DNA from 4 places in the Clostridium sp. BJN0001 genome. Region 1 is predicted to be linked to each of the others. Evidence: a T-box and tRNA genes for the amino acid it is inferred to sense, from the RefSeq annotation. Region 1 holds a T-box; the other regions hold tRNA genes.
The links. The T-box of region 1 lies ahead of leuS (leucine--tRNA ligase). A T-box ahead of a tRNA ligase gene usually reads a tRNA of that ligase, here a tRNA-Leu.
Positions count from the first base shown of each region.

Region 2: it has a tRNA-Leu gene. The T-box ahead of leuS (leucine--tRNA ligase) is inferred to sense a tRNA for this amino acid. The anticodon was not compared.
Region 3: it has a tRNA-Leu gene. The T-box ahead of leuS (leucine--tRNA ligase) is inferred to sense a tRNA for this amino acid. The anticodon was not compared.
Region 4: it has a tRNA-Leu gene. The T-box ahead of leuS (leucine--tRNA ligase) is inferred to sense a tRNA for this amino acid. The anticodon was not compared.

Region 1 is NZ_CP094971.1:498,579-504,544, reverse strand. It holds gene rpoN (RNA polymerase factor sigma-54) at 145-1,449, opposite strand; T-box leader at 1,590-1,795, shown strand; gene leuS (leucine--tRNA ligase) at 1,840-4,290, shown strand; gene MTX53_RS02380 (hypothetical protein) at 4,490-5,230, opposite strand; gene MTX53_RS02375 (HesB-like protein) at 5,335-5,655, shown strand; gene MTX53_RS02370 (hypothetical protein) at 5,725-5,966, opposite strand, start outside.
Region 2 is NZ_CP094971.1:347,162-353,046, forward strand. It holds gene MTX53_RS01750 (efflux RND transporter periplasmic adaptor subunit) at 1-867, shown strand, start outside; gene MTX53_RS01755 (ABC transporter ATP-binding protein) at 873-1,607, shown strand; gene MTX53_RS01760 (ABC transporter permease) at 1,598-2,845, shown strand; tRNA gene MTX53_RS01765 (tRNA-Leu) at 2,905-2,991, shown strand; gene MTX53_RS01770 (aminotransferase class I/II-fold pyridoxal phosphate-dependent enzyme) at 3,499-4,638, opposite strand; gene MTX53_RS01775 (PLP-dependent aspartate aminotransferase family protein) at 4,656-5,792, opposite strand.
Region 3 is NZ_CP094971.1:836,934-842,899, forward strand. It holds gene MTX53_RS03975 (IS4 family transposase) at 1-935, opposite strand, end outside; gene MTX53_RS03980 (hypothetical protein) at 1,032-1,190, opposite strand; partial or broken gene MTX53_RS03985 (alpha-amylase family glycosyl hydrolase) at 1,399-2,442, shown strand; gene MTX53_RS03990 (carbon-nitrogen hydrolase family protein) at 2,493-3,287, opposite strand; gene MTX53_RS03995 (hypothetical protein) at 3,526-3,810, opposite strand; tRNA gene MTX53_RS04000 (tRNA-Leu) at 3,888-3,974, opposite strand; gene MTX53_RS04005 (maltose ABC transporter substrate-binding protein) at 4,319-5,527, shown strand; gene MTX53_RS04010 (sugar ABC transporter permease) at 5,682-5,966, shown strand, end outside.
Region 4 is NZ_CP094971.1:2,341,254-2,347,219, reverse strand. It holds gene MTX53_RS11395 (energy-coupling factor transporter transmembrane component T) at 1-773, shown strand, start outside; gene MTX53_RS11390 (ABC transporter ATP-binding protein) at 797-2,314, shown strand; gene MTX53_RS11385 (MATE family efflux transporter) at 2,331-3,686, shown strand; tRNA gene MTX53_RS11380 (tRNA-Leu) at 3,759-3,835, opposite strand; NiCo riboswitch at 3,974-4,075, shown strand; gene MTX53_RS11375 (cation diffusion facilitator family transporter) at 4,181-5,086, shown strand; gene pxpB (5-oxoprolinase subunit PxpB) at 5,233-5,961, shown strand; gene MTX53_RS11365 (biotin-dependent carboxyltransferase family protein) at 5,965-5,966, shown strand, end outside.

The DNA.
Region 1 (5,966 bases):
AAATAATAACTCTCCCGCTTCCTTCACACGAACATTAGTATTAATTTTCTATTTAAAATTATATATGCATTTTAAATTTTTTTCAAGTGTTTCTGTTAAATAATTAACATTATGATAAAAAACAATGCATATTTTTGTTAAATATTATACTCTTTTTCTTTCATGGGAAGATTTTATCAAAAGCTGCTCCCTGTATTTTGTAACCGCTCTTCTTGATATTTTTATATTTTCCTTTTTTAGTATATCTGCTATTTTTTGATCCGAAAAAGGCTTCTTTATATCTTCTGAATCTATAATGTCCTTTATTCTATTCTTTATACTATTTTTAGATAAATCAGCTTTGTTATTAAAACCTTGTGCAAACAAATATTTTATTCTTATTGTTCCAAATTCAGTCAAAATATATTTATCTTTAATAGCCCTACTTACAGTAGATTCATTCATACCTATAGTATCTGATACATCTACTAAATTGAGTGGTTTTATGTATTTTTTTCCTTTTTTAAAAAAGTCTCTCTGCTTTTTTAAAAGACATTCTAATATCTTATAAACTGTTGTCTTTCTATCATCTATCGCTTTCATTAAAAAAAATGCTTTATTAAGATTCTTTTTTATGTATTTTTTTGTCTCATTATTTTCTTTTTCATTCAAAATACTTTTATAAGTTTCGTTTATTGATAAATGCGGAATAAGAGAATCGTTCATTATTATTATCAAATTTCCATCTAAATTTTTTATTTTCGCATCTGGAATTACAAATTCTGTTTCATCACCCGTGTAAAATCCTCTTGCAGGTTTTGGCTCCAGCTTTTTTATCATGTCAGAATATCTTTGAACATCTTTTTCTGATATCAAAAGGTTTTCTGAAATCGGTTTGAATTTAGATTTTGATATATCTTCAAGATAATTATTTATTATCTTTCTCATATTTTCATCACATATTAATAATTTTTCTGCTTGAATTATTAAACACTCTTTTATGCTGCGAGCTCCAATTCCAAAAGGCTCAAGATTTTGAACTATTTTTAAAGCATGTAAAACTTCATCCTTACTTCTTTTTGTTTTTTCTGCTATTTCTTCTAAAGATGTTTTTAAATAGCCATCACTATTTATTGAATCTATTATGTATATGCAAATTTTTCTATATGTTTTCTCTATGTTTTCCTCATATATCTGTTCATATAGATATTCAGACAACGATTTCTTTTTTTCTATAAAATTAAATGGTGACACATATTCATCCGTTATTTTTTCTGACATCTTCATGAAATCATCATTTTTTTTATAATTTTCATCTATCTCTATTACAGGATTTTCCTGAAATTCAGCATCTATTTTTTCGCTTAAATCATACATTGACATTTGAAGAATTTCTATCTTCTGTTTCATCTTAGGTGTAAGAGTAAGTTTCTGTTTCTGGACTATTTTCATATCAAAAGATAAATCCATTTTTTATCCCCCTTGTTCATATATTTACCCTTCCATATTATATCAAAATATACAATATTTCAATTATTATGTATTTTAAAAAATATAATAAATAATTTGACTTTTGTTATTACATTAATATATAATATGGTTAAATTTAATATAAAGCTATGATTAGAAGTAGTAATATTCTAAAATAGTTTCAGAGAGCCGGTATAATGCTGTGAGCCGGTACTATTATTATATGAACTTATCTTATGAGCTTACTTGCAAAACAAGTACGGTAATACCGTTAAAATTTTTTAAGTGGGAAGATTTTTCTTCTAAATTAGAGTGGTACCACGGAAATTACGCTTTCGTCTCTTCAATTATGAGATGAAAGCTTTTTTTATATTATAGGAGGTTTTTTAAATGGAAAAATACGGAACTAATATTGATGCTAAATGGCAGAAAATATGGGAAGAAAACAAAACTTATAAGTTTGATCCTAGTAAATTAGACAAAAAATTATATACTCTTGAAATGTTCTCATACCCATCAGGAGCTCAGCTTCATGCAGGACATTGGTTTAATTATGCACCTGCTGATACATGGGCAAGATTTAAGAGAATGCATGGATACAATGTATTTCAACCAATGGGCTTTGATGCTTTCGGACTTCCTGCTGAAAACTATGCAATAAAAACAGGAATTCATCCAAAAGATTCAACTCTTAAAAACATTGATACAATGGAAAAACAGTTAAAATCAATGGGTGCAATGTTCAACTGGGAAAATGAAGTTATAACATGTATGCCTGAATATTATAAATGGACTCAATGGTTATTTCTTCAATTATATAAACATAATCTTGCATACAGAAAAAATGCACCTGTAAACTGGTGTCCTTCATGTAACACAGTTCTTGCAAATGAACAGGTTGTTGATGGATGCTGTGAAAGATGTGGAACAGAAGTTGTACGAAAAGATCTTACTCAGTGGTTCTTTAAAATAACTGATTATGCAGATGAACTTATAGATAAACTTGATACTTTAGACTGGCCAGAAAAAACTAAAGCAATGCAGAAACATTGGATTGGACGTTCTTATGGTGCAGAAGTTAAATTTAAAGTTAAAGATTCAGATTTAGATTTTTCAGTATTTACAACAAGAGCAGATACATTAAACGGAGTTACATATGTAGTTCTTGCTCCAGAAAATAAATTAGTAGACAAATTAACTACTGACGAAAATAAAAAATCTGTCGAAGATTATAAAGTATATGCTGCAAAACAGTCAGAAATAGAAAGACAATCTATAACTAAAGAAAAAAGCGGTGTATTTACTGGTTCTTATGCTATAAATCCTATAAACGGACGTGAAGTTCCAATATGGATTTCAGATTACGTTCTTTCTACATATGGTACAGGATGCGTTATGGCTGTTCCTGCTCATGATGAAAGAGATTTTGCATTTGCTACAAAATTTAATCTTCCAATAGAAAGAGTAATAACAAATAAAGACCATACTGATCCTGAGCTTCCTTATTGTGAACATGGATATTTAGTTAATTCAGGAAAATTTGATGGACTTGAAACTACAGAAGCTAAGAAAAAATTAATTGAAGAACTTGAAAAAGAGAAAAACGGAAAGATGAAAGTAAATTATAGACTTCGTGACTGGCTCGTTTCAAGACAAAGATACTGGGGAGCACCTATTCCTGTTATACACTGTGATCACTGTGGAATAGTTCCTGTACCTGAAGATCAATTACCAGTTGAGCTTCCATATGATGTTGAATTTACTCCTGATGGAAAATCACCTCTTAGTAAGTCAGAGAAATTTATGAATACAACTTGTCCTGTTTGTGGAAGACCTGCAAAAAGAGATCCTGATACACTTGATACATTTGTATGTTCTTCATGGTATTACTTAAGATATCCTGATAACAAAAATGCTGATATGCCTTTTGATCCTGAAATAATAAACAAGATGCTTCCAGTAGATAAATATGTAGGTGGACCAGAACATGCATGTATGCATTTATTATATGCAAGATTTGTAACTAAAGCTTTAAGAGATATGGGATACTTAAAATTTGATGAACCATTCTTAAGTTTAAGACATCAAGGCTTAATTCTTGGACCAGACGGACTTAAAATGAGTAAATCAAAAGGAAATACAATTTCACCTGATAAATATATAAAGATGTATGGTGCTGATGTATTTAGAATGTACCTTGAATTTGGTTTTGCATATTCAGAAGGTGGTGCATGGAGCGATGATGGAATTAAATCAATTTCTAAGTTCGTTGACAGAATGGAAAGAATTATTGAATCTTGCAAAGAATTAATTGATCAAAATAAAGGAAAAAATGATTCAATCTCATCTGATGAAAAAGAATTAAACTACTGGAGAAATTCAAGCATAAAAGGATGCGGCGAAGATGCTGAGAAGATGCAATTTAACACATCAATCGCAAGAATAATGGAATTTGTAAATTCATTAAATAAATATACTCAATCAAAGAATATAAACGCATCACTACTTACTGATACCGTTAATGATCTTATAAAGATATTAGCACCATTTGCACCTCATTTTTCAGAAGAAATGTGGAATCTTATGGGACATAATACATCAATCTTTAATGAAAAATGGCCTGACTTTGATAAAAAAGCACTTGTTAAAGATGAAGTTGAAATTGCAATTCAGGTAAACGGAAAAATAAAATCAAAAGTAACTATTGCGTCAGATGCATCTGAAGATGAAATAAAAGAAATTTCTCTTAAAGATGAAAATATAGTTAAAGCTACAGAAGGAAAGAATATAGTTAAAGTTATTGTAATAAAAGGAAGACTTGTTAATATAGTTGCAAAATAATTTCAAATGACAAACTTTCAAAGGACAAATGACAAATGAGGTGGAAATTCCGCAGGAATTTCAATTTATGGTTTTTTGCGTTTTTACGCAAAAAATAAGCTTTCGCCTGAACGCGAAAGCTCATATATTTTAGTTTCTGCGACTTTGAGCAGAAACTTCCCTCTTTGTCCTTTGTCCTTTGTGCTTTGTCGTTTGTCAATTAATTTAGTATTTTTTTAAATTTCATCAACACATCTCTTACTAAATCCGCATCAAGTGGATAGTAATAATCTAAATATCCGTGTGATTCAAGTTCACCATACATGAATTTTGCCATATATGCCCATCCTTCTGGAAGATATACAAACATTATATCGTTATAATTACAGCTAAGTAGAAAATGTTCTATACCCCAAAAAGAATATTCTTCAATTTGATGAAGTTTATTAAGTTTTTCATAATCATAAACTACTTTATCTGATAATTCATAATTATATATATCGACATAATAAAAATCAAAATGTTCTGATTTCGCTTCAAAAGCATCTATGTTTATAATATCTATTTTAGGATTATATTTAAAATTTCTATTATATAACTCTATAACGTCTTTATTTTTCTCATAAACTATTACCTTACTGACTTCTTTTTTAAGAGCCATAATATAAGGTACATATCCAAGACCAAGTCCTGCAACAGCTACTTTGCCTTTAGCCATCTTTATAGATACAAATGCACCTTGAATTTCTTTTTTGCAAAGATCCATAAGAACTTCTTCACCATTTTTTAAAATTATATGGTTAGACTTGGTTTTCTTATGTATTTTATACATATATCCTTCATCTTCTAAAGCGTATTCAGTCTTTTTCTCAATTGAACATTTTCCAAAAGACTTTTCTTTTATTAAACTATTGAATAATTTCATCTGCTCTAATGCATAATCATAACTGTACGGTTTCATTGCTTCTCCTTAAATGATAAAATCTCTTTTTATTTTTAATTATATATGATATACTGAATTCAGTAAATCAAGATTAAAGAAAGAGGTGTACTATAATGAGTGATATTAAAAAAATTACAATTAGTGAAGAATCTTATAACGAATTTAAATCTTTTCTAGAAGAAAATAATATTAGCGACTTTAATATAAGAATAAATTTTGCAGGAAATTCATGCAGTGGTCCAGCATTTAACATATCTGTTTCAAAACCATCAGAAGATGATGTAACAGAAACAGTAAATGATATAACATTTATAATGCAGAAAGATTTAATTGATGAATTCGGCGGATTTATCATTGATAACAACGAATACGGTTTATCATTAAAGCCAGTTATCGCTCCTCCATCTTGTGGATGTAGTGGAGATTGTTCTGGATGTCACTAAAATAATTAACTAAAGATTATTAAATTTATATCTATAGGCTGACTTAAATTAAGTCAGCCTTTTTATTTTTTATTTTTCACTACTCTCTTCCTTATTAATTTCTTCTTTAAGTTTCCATTCAACATTTCCATATTTTTCATTTATATTACTCATTCCATTAATCATATCTATCCAATAATGTTTATTTATTATAATCTTTTCTCTCTTTTCAGCTGGAATATTCTGAAGATACTTATTATCAAAATCTTCAAAGTAAGTTTTAAGTTCAGTTGCCATCTTAGATAAAACATCAGCATAATAAGTTTCATTAC
Region 2 (5,885 bases), 150 kb from region 1:
GCAGGAGCTGTTTCAGAAAGTACACTTGATGAAAAAGAAAATGATTATAACAATGCAGAAAGTGAACTTTCAAAAGCAGAAAATGCACTTTCACAGGCAAAATCAAATTTTAATAACTCTATAACAGATGCAAAGTCAGCTTATGATTCTGCTATAAATGATGCAGATGACAAAAGTAAAGACATATCTATAGAAAAACAGGAACTTGAGATTGAAAAATGCACAATAACAGCACCAGAGGATGGAACAGTTGTAAAAGTTAATGCAAAAGTGGGCAATCCTGCAGCAGGAACACTATTTACAATTGAAGATTTAAATCATAAAGAAGTTACAGCTTCAATAAAAGAAATTGATAGACCAGATATAGAAGTTGGACAAGACGTTGAGATAAAAACAGATGCAACAGATGATGAAGTTATTCCTGGAAAAATAATAAGTTTAGATAAATCCATTCAAAGTGGAGCAAATATGATAACTTCTATGCAGTCTCAGGGAGGAGATAATAAAAATGGAGCATCTGCTTCAACTACTTCTTCAGGGTTTATGGCTAAGATTTCAATAGATGAAGATAATGAAAATATTTTATCAGGAATGAGTGCAAGACTTAATATAATAATAAATAGTAAAGATGATGTTTTAAATGCATCGTCAGATGCGATAGTTGATGATGATGAAGGAACATGCGTTTATGTAGCACAGAAAAATGAAGAAGGTAAATATATTGTAGAAAGGATTGCTGTAAATATAGGAATAGAATCTGATTTTTATACAGAAGTTTCTGGTGATGATTTAGAAGAAGGAATGCTTATAATAAATGATCCATCAAATGTTAAACCTTCTGATGTGATAGAAGTTTCTAAGGAGTAGATAATATGAGTAATGTAATTGAAATGAAAAATATTTCTAAGAGCTACCATGTTGGATCTGAAACTCAGCTTGATATATTAAAAGATATAAATATGACTGTAAAAAAAGGTGAATTTGTATCTATAATAGGTCCTTCAGGTTCTGGTAAAAGTACACTTATGAATATTATAGGTGCACTTGATAGACAAACTGAGGGAACGTATATTTTAGATGATTCTGATATGAGTGAAGTTTCAGATGATGGCTTATCAGATATAAGAAACAGCAAGATAGGATTTGTATTTCAGACATTTAATCTTATTCCAAGAAGCACTGCACTTAAAAATGTTGAGCTTCCAATGCTTTATGCAGGTGTTCCATCAAAAGTGCGATCTAATAGGGCAAAAGAACTTTTAAAGCTTGTAGGAATGGAAGAAAGAATGTTTCATCAGCCAAATGAATTATCAGGTGGACAGAAACAGAGGGTTGCTATAGCAAGAGCACTTTCTAATGATCCTGAAATAATACTTGCAGATGAACCTACAGGAGCACTTGATTCTGCTACAGGAAGACTTGTTATGGATATATTTCATAAAGTGCATGAACTTGAAGGAAAGACGATAGTTTTAATAACGCATAATAGAGATCTTGCAGATGAAACAGAAAGACTTATCACAATAAGAGATGGAAGGATCGTATCTGAAGAGAAAAATGAAAATTATAAAAAAAGATATGAAGATGGTGATAAAAAATGTTTCTAAAAGAAAATATAATGCTTGCAATAGCAGGAATAAAAGCGAGTAAGATGCGTTCATTTTTAACAATGCTTGGAATAATAATAGGAATATCGTCTGTAATAGGAATTGTTTCTATAGGAAATGCAATAACATCAACAGTATCTGCAAAACTCGACACAATGGGCGCTAATAATATGGAAGTTGAAGTCGCACAAAGAAATCAGAATCAAAATGAAGGTTATTATTTAAACCCTGAAGATAGTGATTTGCTTACTAAAAGTCAGATAGATAATTTACAAAATGTGTTTTCAGATAGAATAAAAGCTGTATCAATGGAATATATACAGGGAACTGGAAAAGCAAAAGACGAAAAACTATATGCAAATGTAAGAATTAGAGGCGTTAGTACAGGCTACGAAACAGTTCAAAATGTAAAGATGATAAAGGGAAGATTTATAAATGAAAGAGATGTAAAAGGAGCAAAAAAAATAGCTGTAATATCAGATAAATTTGCAAATAATATGTTTAAAGACAAAAATCCTTTAGGAAAAGAGATAAAGGTTTATGTTGATGATAATATAGAAACATATCAGATAGCAGGTGTCTATAAATATGAATCAAATTCACTTTTGGGTGGAGGAGGCTCAGTAAGCGAAAAAGATGTTACAACAGATTTATATGTACCAGTAACTCTTGGGAAAGATGATAAGAATTTTGCTTATTTTTCACTTACACCAGTTGATAATGTTGATGCTCAGAACCTTGTAAAAGATATTGAAAAATATGGAGATAAATTATATAAAAATAATAAGAAATTCAATTTGAAAGTATTTAATAATAGGGAAGAGGCACAGAGTATAACAAAAGTTCTTTCAACTATATCTATTGGAATATCAGTAATTGCTGCAATAGCCTTATTAGTTGGAGGAATAGGAGTTATGAATATCATGCTTGTTTCTGTTACTGAGAGGACAAAGGAGATAGGAACGAGAAAAGCACTTGGTGCAAAGAGCAGCCAGATAAAAATGCAGTTTATAACAGAGTCAGTTATAATATGTACAATTGGAGGAACAATAGGAATAATACTTGGAGTTATGGCAGGAATAGTGACTTCACTTCTTTTAAAATCACCTATATCAATATCTATTCCAGCAGTAATTATAAGTTTTACCTTCTCAATGGCAATAGGAGTTTTCTTTGGATATTACCCTGCAAAAAAGGCAGCATCACTTGATCCTATTGAAGCTCTAAGATATGAATAAATAAAAAAATATTAAAAAAGACTTGAAAAATTAAAATAAAAATACTATAATAAGCTTATGCAGATGTGGCGGAATCGGCAGACGCGCTAGATTAAGGGTCTAGTGACTGAAAGGTCGTATGGGTTCAAGTCCCTTCATCTGCACCAAGCAGAGTATTTTATAGACTGTTTTTAATGAGTTATTAAAAACAGTCTTTTTTGTATATTAGTGATAAAATAAATATTATATAGTGTAGGGTCAAAAATGCATCCAAATTCGTGGCTTATATTGTTTTGTGCTGTAGTAGCTACTACAATAGCTATTGTTGTTGCTAACCAAAAGAAATAATTATTATAGAGAGTTATGAGTATAATTCCCTTAAATGATAGTTAAAATACACATATAAAAACAGTCTTTATACTAAATGACAAAGGACATACTAAAGGACAAAGCACAAATGACAAATGACAAAGGGGGATGTTTCTGCTCAAATCGCAGAAACTAAAATATATTGAGCTTTCGCGTTCAGGCGAAAGCTTTTATATTTTGAGAGAATCTCAAAATACATAAAATGAAATTCCAACGGAATTTCCACATTCTTTGTCATTTGTCATTTAACAGTTTGTCATTTGTACTGTCCTTTGTACTAAGTCTAGATAAAACTAGTGATATACTTATATTTCATATATTGCTGCAGAAAAATTTTTAATCAAATCATGTATGTCTTCAAGACCTACAGAAACTCTTATTAAAGTATCTGAAATACCAAGTTTTTCTCTTTCTTCTCTTGGAATTGAAGCATGGCTCATCTTAGCAGGATATGAAACGATTGTTTCCACACTTCCAAGACTTACTGCAACAGCAACTCCTTTAATATTATTTAAAAAATGTTCAGTAGTTTTAAAATCTTTGAATTTAAATGATAACACAGCTCCGGCTCCAGATGATTGTGAAAAATGAAGTCTTTTATATTTACATGAATTAAGACCAAGGTAATATACTTTTTCAATTTTTTCTTGCTTTTCAAGCCATAAAGCTAATTTATAAGCATTAGATTGAAGCGCATCCATTCTTACCTTTAATGTCTTTATTCCTCTTATGAGAAGATAACAGTCCTGTGGGCCTAAAATTGCACCAAAAGTATTTTGAATCTGATATATTCTGTCTGCAAGATCACTGTTATTTGTTGTAACAAGACCGCTTACAACATCACTATGTCCTCCTAAAAATTTTGTAGCACTATGAATAACGATATCTGCTCCTAATTTTAAAGGCTTTTGAAAATATGGAGACATGAAAGTATTATCAACTATTGTAATTGCATTATGTTCTTTTGCAATGCTTATTGCACTTCTAAGGTCAGTAACTTTTAAAAGAGGATTAGATGGAGTTTCAAGGTAAATAGCTTTAGTATTTTTTTTGAAAGCAGAAACAATTTCATTTGTATTAGTTGCACTGACAAAAGTAAATTCTATATTAAATCTTGAAAATAATTTACTAATAGCTCTATATGTACCGCCATAAACGTCACTACATACTATAATATGATCTCCTGCTGAAAAAATTGAGAATACAGAGCATATACCCGCAATTCCAGAAGAAAAGGCAAAGCCTCTTTTTCCTCCTTCAAGCTGTGCTATTAAATTTTCAAGAGCTTCTCTTGTAGGATTCCCTGAACGTGAATAATCATATTTGCCAAAATTATTTATATCAGATTGATGAAAAGTAGATGTCTGATATATAGGAGTGTTTACAGCTCCTGTTAATGGATCAATATCGCCATTATAGTGAATTAAATTTGTTGCAAAGTTCATTTTTAACACCTCATTTTCTATAAATTTATTGCATTTTTAAGATCATTAATTAAGTCATCTGAATCTTCAATACCTACTGATATTCTTAAAAGGAATTCATCAATTCCTAGACGTTTCTTTATATAATCTGGTACATCTGCATGTGTCTGTGTATATGGATATGTAATTAATGTTTCAACTCCCCCAAGACTTTCTGCAAAGCTTATTATTTTTACGTTATCAAGTATTTTTTTTACCATATATTTATCTTTTACTTTAAAAGAAATGGTAGAACCAAAACCGGATGATTGTTTAGCGTTAGTTTCATATCCATCGAAATCCTTAAGACCAGTGTAATAGACTTTACTTACATTAGGATCAGTTTGTAAAAAATCAGATATTTTAATAGCATTTTGCTGTGACTTTTTAAGACGTATAGATAAAGTCTTTATTCCTCTTAAAAGAAGCCATGAATCAAAAGGAGAAAGTATAGCTCCTGTTGTCATTTGAATATTTTTTAATTTCTTATATAAAAACTCCTTATTTGTAACAATAAGTCCTGAAAGGGAATCATTATGTCCAGATAGGTATTTTGTTCCACTATGGATAACAATATCAGCACCTAAATTTAATGGCTTTTGATAAAATGGAGTTAAAAAAGTATTATCAACTAATAATATCAAATTACTCTGAATTGAGATATCAGAAACAGCCTTTATATCAGTAACTTTTAAAAGAGGATTAGAAGGTGTTTCGATAAAAATAGCCTTAGTATTAGGTTTTATTGAATTTTTTATTTTCTTAGTATCTGTTGTATCTATAAAGGAGCAAGTAATTCCGTATTGTGAAAAAGTATCGTTAAAAAGCCTTACTGTTCCTCCATATAAGTCGTCTGATAAAATTATATGATCTCCTGAGTTAAATAAATGTATACAGCATGTAATAGCAGCAACACCAGAAGAAAAAGCAAGACCGTATTTACCATTTTCAAGCTTTGCAATTGTTTTTTCAGCTTCTTCTCTTGTTGGATTTGTGTCTCTTGAATAATCGTATCCTGTACTTTTATTTAATCCTAAATGTTTAAAAGTAGCAGTTTGATAGATTGGAAAACTTATTGCACCAGTTTTTGTATCACCATTTGATATTCCGTGTACAATTAAAGTTTCAAAATTCATAAAATCATCTCCTAAATTAAATTTTATTTAAACATAGTATTTCTCAAAATGAATCGATAAATAAAAAATTGATTTATGGAGGGAAATAAAAAA
Region 3 (5,966 bases), 340 kb from region 1:
TTAGTACCTGAAAATTCTTCGATTTTAAGACTGCATTTTAATTCTTTATATTTAGATTCAACGCCCCATCTTAAGAAATAGAGTTCTTTGAATTTTAAAGGCGTAATAGTATCATCATAGATGTTAGTCACTAAAGTTTCTGTCACCTCATCTGACAGCTTAACTTTTACTACTCTTATTTTTTTTATTTCACCTTTAACTTTATATTTTAAAATAAAGTCAGGGGAATCTATTGATTGTGCAAGTTTAAAAGATGTTGATACTCGCATTAAAAATAGTAATTCCTTGGAATTTAAATAATCAAACATATCATATGAAGGATAGCCTCTATCAAAAATAACAATGCTTTTTCGAGGACAGAATTTATCTCCTATTGACTCTATATGTTGTTTTGCAATATGTCTTTCACTTGTCTTATATTTAGTAATTCTAGAATCTACAATAATGTCATTTAATACATCATATAAGGCTGACGCCGTCGCAATAGCAGTTCTTGTCTTATTTTGATTACTGCTTAATCCAAAATATTCACCACATTCTTTTGTATCTGGCACTTGTAGACTAGTTCCATCTACAGCTAGAATATTAAAACCATTCCAAGTGTTTAAATTTTTATTTATACTATAAAATTTATCAACAAAAAGTCTGCATAATTCATTAAAGGCTTCTGGTGATATATTTTGTCTTGCCTTAGAAAATGCTTGTTTTGTTATTGACGGAAATTTTAAACATTTATGATCTTCAATAAAATTATCAATTTCAGAAGAGATGGATTTTCGCAATGCGGAGCAAATAAAATGAACCGTATTTGAAAAGGATAGTTTTCTATTCCTTGAGAATGAGTTACCTAAGCTGTATGCTTCTTTGTACTCACTTGAAGTAATTAAATCGTTTGTTTCTTTTAAAATTAAAGATAATAATCTAGTATTTTTCATAATGTAAAACCTCGCTATAAATTTATTTCTCTATAGCGAGGCTGCAAAATTTTCCACTATTGTCAAGTGTTTTTTTTATTAAATTATCATTTTCTCTTAAGTTGACGACATTGGCTGCCCGGACCTTCCGCAGGAACAAGTAAGTTTGTGAAAATCTATGTCTTTAATAAATTTATCATAGGATTTTTGCGTTAATGACTTGATTTTTGAATCTAAATTAGATATAATTTTTGTATCATAAATATTAGTTATCATAGAATTTATGGTTAGCAGAGCAACAAAACTTTGGTCGGTGGTGTTGCTCTGCTTTTTTCCTTTCTAAGAATAATATAAAATAATAATATACTAAAAAAGGCAAGCATTAAATACTTTGACTAAAATTTAGTCATGCAAATAATGCTTGCTCTTTATTTATTTTGAAGATATTTAAATTTTTTAACATCATATAAAATGCTATTCTATAATGGATGTTATAGAACTTATAGGAAAAGTACCTGATAAAAAAATAAAAGAAAATGGTCCAAAACTTCACGAATATATAAAGGAAATGAATAAAAAGACATTTGGAAATAAGAACCTTCTTACAGTAGGAGAAGCATGGTGTGCAGGAATTAATGAGGCTGAGAAGTATTCAAATCCTGATGGCAGCGAATTGAGCATGATTTTTCAATTTGAACATATATGTTTAGATCAGCAGGAAGGAAAAGAAAAATGGGATGTAAAACCATTAAATTTACTTGATTTAAAAAGAGTTCTATCAAAATGGCAGACTGAACTTGACGGAAGAGGATGGAACTCACTTTTCTGGAATAATCATGATTTGCCTAGAATTGTATCACGATGGGGAAATGATAAAAAGTATCGTAAAGAAAGTGCAAAAATGCTTGCAACCATTTTACATGGAATGAAAGGAACACCATATATATATCAAGGCGAAGAACTTGGCATGACTAATGTTAAATTTGATGATATAAAAGACTATAAAGATATAGAAACATTAAATATGTATGATGAAAGACTTAAAAAAGGATATAAAAAATCTGAAATAATGGAATCTATCTATAAAAAGGGTAGAGATAATGCAAGAACTCCAATGCAGTGGAATAAAAATGAAAATGCAGGATTTTCAAAAGGCACTCCTTGGATAAAAGTAAATAGAAATTATAAGGAAATAAATGCAGAAGAAGAGATAAAAGATCATAATTCAGTATTTAATTATTATAAGAAATTAATATCTATAAGAAAGAAAAACGATGTTATAGTATATGGAAAATATATAGAACTTGCAAAAGATGATGAAAATATTTTTGCATACTTAAGGGTTCTAAATGATGAAAAAATACTTGTTGTTTGTAATTTCAGAGAAAATGAAAATGAATTTTCTCTTGATCACAATATACAATATAATAGGAAAGAATTATTAATTTCAAATTATGATATTAAAGAAAATAATATTAATAATATAAAATTAAGACCATACGAAGCTAAAATGTATAAACTAGATTAAAAAGAATTAAGCTATAAATTAAAGAAGGCGTTATAAGATTTTGAATGTAATTATCTTATAACGTCTTTTTTATTTAAAAGATGATGGAAGTTTATTTCTTTTTCAAAATTACTGCAAATAATATTAGATTTTAAATTACTTGTTTCTATTTCAGAAATACTTACAATAACTTCATTTTTAATTGCATCAGTTAATTTGGTGCCGGATTTATCAAAAATTGTACTTTTACCTAAAAAGTATGCATCTATGTTGGATAAATTTTCATTGCCGACTCTATTACATAATACAAGTGGTGTTAAATTTTCTATAGCTCTTATTCGAGCAATATCAAAGCTTGTATTACCTCCAAAATTTGAAAGTGCACATAAAAGATTTGCACCTTGTAAAATTTGTTCTCTTGATATTTCAGGAAACCATAAATCAAAACATATCTGAACTCCAATTTTAATTCCCCTAACGTCAAATACTTTATTTTCTTTGCCACGTGAAAATAATTTTTTTTCTAAATCTGATAGATGAATTTTTCGGTATTTACCAATATACTTATTATTGTCAACAATGACAGCAGTGTTATAAATTTTATTATTTTCCAATTCTGGCATACCAAAAATAATTGCACAATTATGTTTCTTAGAAATTTTTTTCATATCGTTAACTATACTGCTATTATTTATTTCTTGTGCAAATTGTTTTAATTCATTTTTATCTTTAAAAAGATAACCAGATGTGCATAATTCAGGTAGTACCCATAAATCAGCAGTATTATTATTAATAAGTGAATCAATAACATTAATATTTTCTTTAGAATTATGTTTAACATCAAATTGCATAAAACCTATTTTCATCTTGCTAACCCCATTTCTTTTACTTAAATTATACTATATAGAATAAAAGGGTGGACATATATTATATTAAAGTATATATTTTTTGAATTAATTAAATCAAAAAGGCTGTATTAAATTAAGATATTAATTTAATACAGCTTTTTTTGCTTGATTAAGCTGGTAGTTGTAGATGCGAGCCTGTTTTTATACGAGGATAGAAGATTATGCTCATAATCTTCTAAAAGTCCTTAGTTCCAATTTAATCTAATGCATCTACATATTTTTTAGCTTCAATTAAAGACATTTGCGTGTGCTCACGAATTGTTTTAACAGCTTTTACTTCTTTTCCTGCTTGCTTCAGATGAGTTGCAAGCTGTTTTACTTCATCGGAAACCCAATAAGATGAGAGATTATCATAACCGGTAAGTTTGGCTAATTGATTTATTCGTTCTTCTTGACTTTTGACACGTTTCTTTAATGCTGAAATTTCATTAAAGATTAGTACGCCAGAAATAATTAACAACAGAAAAACAATAGATTCCATTTGAATCATTCCACTCCTTTATATCACAAAATACAATAAAAAAGACCTAACTTTCTCTTATCGAAAATTAGGTCTAATGGTGCCGCTGACCGGATTCGAACCGGTACGATATCACTACCAGCGGATTTTGAGTCCGCCACGTCTGCCAGTTCCATCACAGCGGCAAATAACATTAAATATAATACCATAAAAATATATTTATATCAATAAAAAAAAGTTGTAAAATCATATAAAAATTTTTATAAATAGTATTGAAAAACTAAATGAAAAGTATTATACTATGTGTAAAGGTTAACAAAAGCAGGCACTTTATTAAGCCAATGTAAACAATTAAATAAGAGATTAAATGGAAGAATTTAGTGCTTATATGCTATCATATTATTAAGGTAGCAAAATTATTTTATCTATTTCGGCATCGATTCCATTTTACAAATCTTGATTATAACTTAATTTTTATTAAGTTAAATATAAATTTGAACTTTATTTTACTAACTAGGGGGAATTAAAAATGATTAAGAAGACAAAAATGTTAGCATTAGTTATGGCCGCAACATTAGCTGCTGGTACATTAGCAGGTTGTGGTTCAAGCAAATCTGAAGGTGAAGATAAAACATTAACAGTATGGTCACATCTTACAGATGCAGAAGTTGAAGCACTTCAGCCAGTAGTAGAGAAGTGGTCAAAAGATAACGGAGTAGCTGTTAAGTTACAAGCAGATAAATCTGACATGCAGGCTTTTATACAAGCTGCAAATAGTTCTAAAGGACCAGACATAATGTTTGGACTTGCTAATGATAACTTAGGAACATTCCAAAAAGCAGGAACACTTGCAGAAGTTCCAGAAGGAATTATTAATGAGGATGAATACACTTCAAAGAATGTTGTAGATGCAGTTACATTAGATGGAAAACAATATGCAGTTCCAATAGCTCAGGAAACAATTGCTTTATTCTATAATAAGGACAAGGTTAAAGAAGTTCCAAAGACTATGGAAGAAGTTGTAGAATTAGGAAAGACAGTAGGATTTAGATATGCAGTAGCTGATTTCTATAGATCATTTGGATTTTTATCAGCACAGGGTGGATATGTATTTAAAGATAATAACGGAACATTAGATCCATCAGATATTGGACTTGGAAATGAAGGAGCTGTTAAAGGATATCAATTCATTCAAGATTTAGTTGTTAAAAATGAATTAATGGCACCAGATATTACAGATGATATCGCTAAAGGAGATTTCCAATCAGGAGCTAGTGCATTCTATATTTCAGGACCTTGGGATATACAGACATTTAAGGATGCAGGAGTTAACTTTGGAGTTGTTCCAATGCCAACATTAGGTGGAAAGAACGTTTCAACATTCATGGGAGTTCAGGCTGCATTTGTAAGTTCTAAATCTAAGAATAAAGATTTAGCTTGGAAATTAGTTAAATACTTAACTGAAAATTCAACAGATGCATTAGTTGAAAAAGGAAACAGAATTCCAGCAACTAAAGCAGGTGTTGAAAGTGATACATTTAAGAATAGAGAAAACATGGATCAGTTCCTAGCACAAGCTAAACTTGCTACACCAATGCCTAATATTTCAGAAGTACAAGCTATGTGGGGACCAGGTGAAGATGGAATCAAAGCTCTTGTAAGTGGACAATTAGATGCTCAAGCTTGCGGAGATCAAATTGTAGCTCAGATTAAAGAAGGAATTGCTCAACAGAAATAAGTTCCAAAATTTAATTATATAGAGAAATATAAGAGGAGGCATAACCTCCTCTTATATAATAATTGGACTGATTAAATGTTTACATAATGATGTTCGAATTATTAATTTTATTATGAGAACTTATTACTTGACCGAGAAAGAAGGAGGAAAATAAATGAGCAAAAAGAATTCTAATAAACCTAAAAAAGATCACTTATTAAGAGCATTAGGATATTTATCACCAGCACTTATATCTATAATTATTTTTACTGTAATGCCAATAATATATACAGTATATATTGCCTTTACAGATTATACTATGTATTCACAGGATAATATAAGTTTTGTCGGAATAGCAAATTTTATTGAAGTATTCAAAGGACCTTTTAGTGAGGTATTCTTCCCTGTATTTATATGGACAGTTGTCTTTGCAATACTTTCAACACTTGGATGTTTCTTC
Region 4 (5,966 bases), 850 kb from region 1:
TATCTATTTGGATACTTATAATTATTTCTAGAATTTCTTATGCAAAAATAAAATCACTTATTTTATTAAATTTTATCAGCATATGGGGTATAATATGGCTTCAAGCTATATTTTATGAGGCTTATCCAAGACACGCTTTATTTTATATAATTGCTCCAAAGTTAATAAGTGAGAATGCTCCGTTAATTGGAGGACTTTATGAGGGAGTTGCGATTTATTATGAAGGATTTGTTTATGGAATGATTCAGTCGCTTAGATTAGTTATTCCTATGACATTTGGACTTTTGATATTTTGGACTGAAGATCCTGTAAGAATACTTATAGGACTTAATAAATTAAAACTTCCATATACTATATCTTTTATGGTTATGACATGTATAAGATTTATTCCAATAACATTTTCGGAAGCGAAAGTTACATTTAATTCACAAAAACTTAGAAAATATAAGCCACTTACTTTAAAAGGAGTTATATTTCTATATGGGATTTATGATGCTGTTGTACATATTCTTGTACCACTTTTTGCAAACTGTATAAGAAAATCTGAAAATATGGCTAAAAGTGCTGATTCAAGAGCATTTAGAGCATATGATAAGAGAACGGAAATTAGAAAATTAGAATTCACATTTTGGGATAAGGCAATTTTAGCTTTGGTAATAATATTTATGATTATCATTATAATTTGTAAAATTCTTCTCTATTTTTCTAATAAAAATATTTATTATACTCATCTTTTGCTGCCTATGTACTGGTTTACTCGTAAATATTTGTAAAATTACGATTGAGGAGAAAATTTATGATAAGAATTGAGAATGTTTCTTATAAATATTATGGTAGAGAAAAAGCTGAATTAGAAAATATTAATCTTCAGATAGAAAAAGGTGAATTTATTCTTTTATGTGGTAGCACGGGGTGCGGGAAGTCTACTCTTTTAAAATGCTTAAATGGTATTATTCCACATGAAAGCAGAGGAGAGTTTACTGGAAACGTCTATATAAAAGATATGAATACAAGAAAATATCCTATACGAGTTTTATCTGAAAAAGTTGGACTTTTATTTCAAAATCCTGATGAACAGATATTTCAGACTATTGTATCAGATGAAGTTGCATTTGGACTTGAAAATTTATGTTTTCCTGAAGAAGAAATAAAAGAACGTATTATGTGGGCACTTGAGAAAGTAAATATGCTTGCCTTTATAGACTCACCAACAAATGCATTATCAGGAGGACAGAAGCAGAGAGTAGCACTTGCTTCTGTCCTTTCACTAAAGCCTGAAATTCTTGTACTAGATGAACCAATAAGTCAGCTTGATCCTAAGGGTGCACGTGAAGTTTTAAAAGTTGTACAAAATTTAAGAGATGAAGGAATGACAATAATTCTAGTTGAGCATAGACTTCATGAAGTTATTTCATGGGCAGACAGAGTTATAGTTATGGATAAAGGAAAAATATTTCTTGATGAAAAAGCTAAGAATATTGAGACTAAACTTGATGTTTTTAAAAATCTAGGATTAAGAATTCCAATAAAAAATAACATAGATTATCATAAAATATTTAAAAAATATAAGGATTCTAAACCTCAAAGTTTAGAAAATAAAAAGAAGGTTATAGAAGTTAAAAATCTTTATTATTCTTATGAGAAAAAGAAGAAAAAAAGAAAAAACAATATGGTTTTAAAAGGAATAGATCTTGATATATATGAGGGAGAAATCGTAGGAATATTAGGAAATAACGGAAGTGGAAAAAGCACTCTTATGTATCATATGGCTGGAATTTATAAACCTAGTGAAGGTGATATTATTATATGCGGAAAAAATACAAAAAAGACAAGTGCATATAATCTTGCAGGAACATGCAGTATATTATTTCAAAATGCAGAGCTTATGCTTACGTGTGATACAATATATGATGAGGTTTCATTTGGACCTAGGAATTTAAAGTATTCTAAAGAAAAAGTAAAAGAAATAACAGAAAATAAACTTTTAGAATTAGAAATAGAAGATTTAAAAGAATTTCATCCACAGTCAGTTTCAGGAGGTCAGAGACTTAGATGTGCAGCAGCATCTATACTTTCAATGAATCCTAAAATACTTCTTCTTGATGAGCCAACTAGCGGACAGGATATAAAACATATAAGAAAGCTTTTAAAATTATGCAGAAATCTTACATTTTCAGGTGTTACTACAATTTTTATAACACATGATTACGAAGTTGCTGTAAAATATACAGATAGATTAATTTATATAGAAGATGGAAAAATATCTATGAATGTAAAAACATCTAAGATAAGACAGGAAGAAAAAACAGTATAATATAAAGGATGACATTATGATAAATAAAACAATCAAAAGTAAAGATTTTTCTAATGGAAACATAATATATCAGATGATAAAACTTGCTGTGCCAATGACTTTGGCACAGCTTATTAATGTGCTTTATAACATAGTTGATAGAATTTTTATAGGGAAAATCCCAAATAATGCAACAGAGTCTCTTATTGGTCTCGGAATATGTTTTCCAATCATAACGATAGTTATTGCATTTGCAAATTTTATAGGTATGGGAGGAGCACCACTTTTCTCAATAGAAAGAGGAAAAGGTAATAGAAAAGAAGCAGAATATATATTAGGAAATAGCTTCATTCTTCTTATTTTTATAGGAATTTTTCTTACAATTTCTATATTTATTTTTAAAAGACCGCTTCTTTATTTTTTAGGAGCAGGAGAAAATACATATATCTATGCTGATTCATATATGTCATATTATCTTATAGGAACTATTTTTGTAACTATAAGTCTCGGACTTAATAGTTTTATAAATGCTCAAGGGTTTGGAAATGTAGGAATGATTACAGTTTTAATAGGAGCTGTTATAAATATAATTCTTGATCCTATTTTTATATTTAAATTCAAACTTGGAGTTGAAGGAGCGGCTATAGCAACTGTTATAGCACAGTTTTTATCAGCAGTATGGACTTTTTCTTTTTTAATAGGAAAACGTACTGAATATAAGATAAAAATATCTAAAATGAGACTCAGTTTGAAACGAATTAGAAGAATACTTTTTCTTGGATTTGCAGGTTTTATTATGAATGTAACAAATAGCTGTGTTCAAATGTCATGTAATATAAATCTTAAAATTTATGGTGGCGATATTTATATTGGAGCAATGACTGTAATTAATTCTATAAGAGAAGTTATTTCAATGCCTGTATGCGGTCTTACAAATAGTGCACAACCTATTCTGGGTTATAACTATGGAGCTAAAAAATATAAGCGTGTAAAAGAATGTATAAAATATATGTCATCTGCTTTGATAGTATATACACTCATAGCGTGGATAATTGTATTTGTTTTTCCATCAGAGCTTATTTCAATTTTTAATTCAGATGTTGATCTTTTAAAAGCAGGAGTACCATCTATGCATATATATTTTTTTGGCTTTTGTATGATGGCATTACAATTTTCTGGACAAACTGTATTTTCGAGTCTTGGAAAATCAGGGAGGGCAATATTTTTTTCTATTTTTAGAAAGATAATAATAGTAGTTCCTTTGATTTTTATTCTGCCAAGGATAGGCAATCTTAGAATAGTAGGTGTTTTTTTAGCAGAACCTATTTCAAATTTTATAGGCGGAATAGCATGTTTTACTACAATGATTTTGACTATTTATAAAAAACTTTAGATATATTTTAGATAAAATAAAAAAAGCTAAACAAATATGGTTTAACTTCATACTATATATATAGTTACAAAATGGTGCGAGTGATGGGACTTGAACCCATAAAAACCAGCCTCTGATGCTGGGATGTCTGCCAATTGCATCACACTTGCAAAATATAAATACATTATACTATTAAAAATACTAAAATTCAATTTTTTAACAGAATATCCACTAAAAATAAACGTTGACAAAAGGAAATTTAGGAATTATTATTGATATAAAATACTCTTTGCACTGCATTAAAATCTACAGTACAAACTGAGCAAGCAAACAATAGATTTTAGTCTATTGTTAGCCGGGCCCGTTAATAAATGGCAACAGATTATGTTATATATATCTGTGGGACAGTAGTTTACTATTATGTTCCACAGATTTTTTTTATCTAAAAAAGGAACAAATTGCATGTGACACAGAGCTATCTTACACAATATATTGTTATTATGGAGGTAACCGGTATGGAACAAGAAAAAAATAAAAGAAAAAGCGCATATGAAAAAGAAATTGCGATGAAAGTGTCCTTTAATAGTATTGTTGTAAATACAATATTATCAATATTTAAGCTTTTGGCTGGAATATTTGCATCATCTGGAGCTATGATTTCAGATGCAGTTCATTCTGCATCTGATGTATTTAGTACTTTTATTGTAATTATTGGAGTAAATATTGCTAATAAGAAGTCTGATAATGAACATCAATATGGTCATGAAAGAATGGAGTGTATTGCATCTATAATTCTTGCAGCAGTACTTTTAGGTACAGGCCTTTGCATTGGATATCAAGGTATTAAAAAAATAATTTATAGAAATTATATTGATATAGCAATACCAGGCATACTTGCACTTATAGCTGCAAGTATATCTATTATAGTTAAAGAATGGATGTATCGTTATACAAAGAATGCGTCTAAAAAAATAAATTCAAGTGCACTTATGGCAGATGCATGGCATCATAGATCAGATGCACTTTCATCTATTGGAGCACTTATAGGAATTTTAGGATCGAGAATTGGATTCCCTATTTTAGATTCTGTTGCGAGTGTTGTTATTTGTATATTTATAGTAAAAGCATCATATGATATTTTTAAGGATTCAGTAAATAAGCTTGTTGATAAATCATGTGATAAAAAAATTGTAGATTCTATGAGAAAAGTAATATTAAATCAAACTGGTGTATTACGTATAGATGATATAAGGACAAGAATATTTGGGAATAAAGTATACGTAGATATTGAAATAGCAGCAGACGGTAATAAATCTTTGATTGAAACACATAAAATAGCAGAAAGTGTTCATCATATAATAGAAAATGATTTTGGAAATGTAAAACATTGTATGGTTCACGTAAACCCATATAAAAAGTAAATATTGATATAAATTTGTAGAAAAAATTATTATATTGACAAATAATCAATTGAAATATATAATAATTAATATTAGTAGCGAAGTAGCAGTCATATAATGGCTGCCTTTTTTTATATAATTTTAAATAGGTATTTGGAGATGATTTGATGGGGAAAATTAGATTTTTTGCTGAAGGTGATTCAGCTATAATGGTCCAGTTTGATGATAAAATATGTAATGAAACAAATTTTAAAATTAGAAACTTTGTTCAGGCACTTAATGAAAATCCTATAAAAGGAGTAACTGATGTAATCCCTACTTTTTGCGCCGCTTTAATAAATTATGATCCACGTTTGACTAAATATAGTGAAATTAAAGAAAAACTTCAAAAATTATTAGAGATTAATGTAGAAGCAGGAAATGTAAAAAAGAGAATAGTAGAGATACCAGTATGTTATGGAGGAAAATTTGGACCAGACATGAAAAGAGTTGTCGAGCATACGAATCTTACAGAAGATGAAATAATAAAAATTCATTCACAAAAAGATTATCTTATATATATGCTTGGATTTCTTCCGGGATTTGCATATCTTGGTGGGATGGATAAGAGACTTAATACTCCAAGACTTGAAAATCCAAGATTAAAAATTGAAAGAGGTTCTGTAGGTATTGGTGGTGTTCAAACAGGTATATATCCTTTAGAATCACCAGGAGGATGGAATATAATAGGTCTTACTCCAGTAAAGCCTTATGATAGTAATAAAGAAAATCCATTTATATATAAGGCTGGAGATTATATTAGGTTTATACCTATTTCTGAAGAAAGGTATAAAGAGATAGAATTACTTTGCGAAAAAGGAAAATATGAATGCAAATGTATAGAAGGAGAGATGTAAGTTAT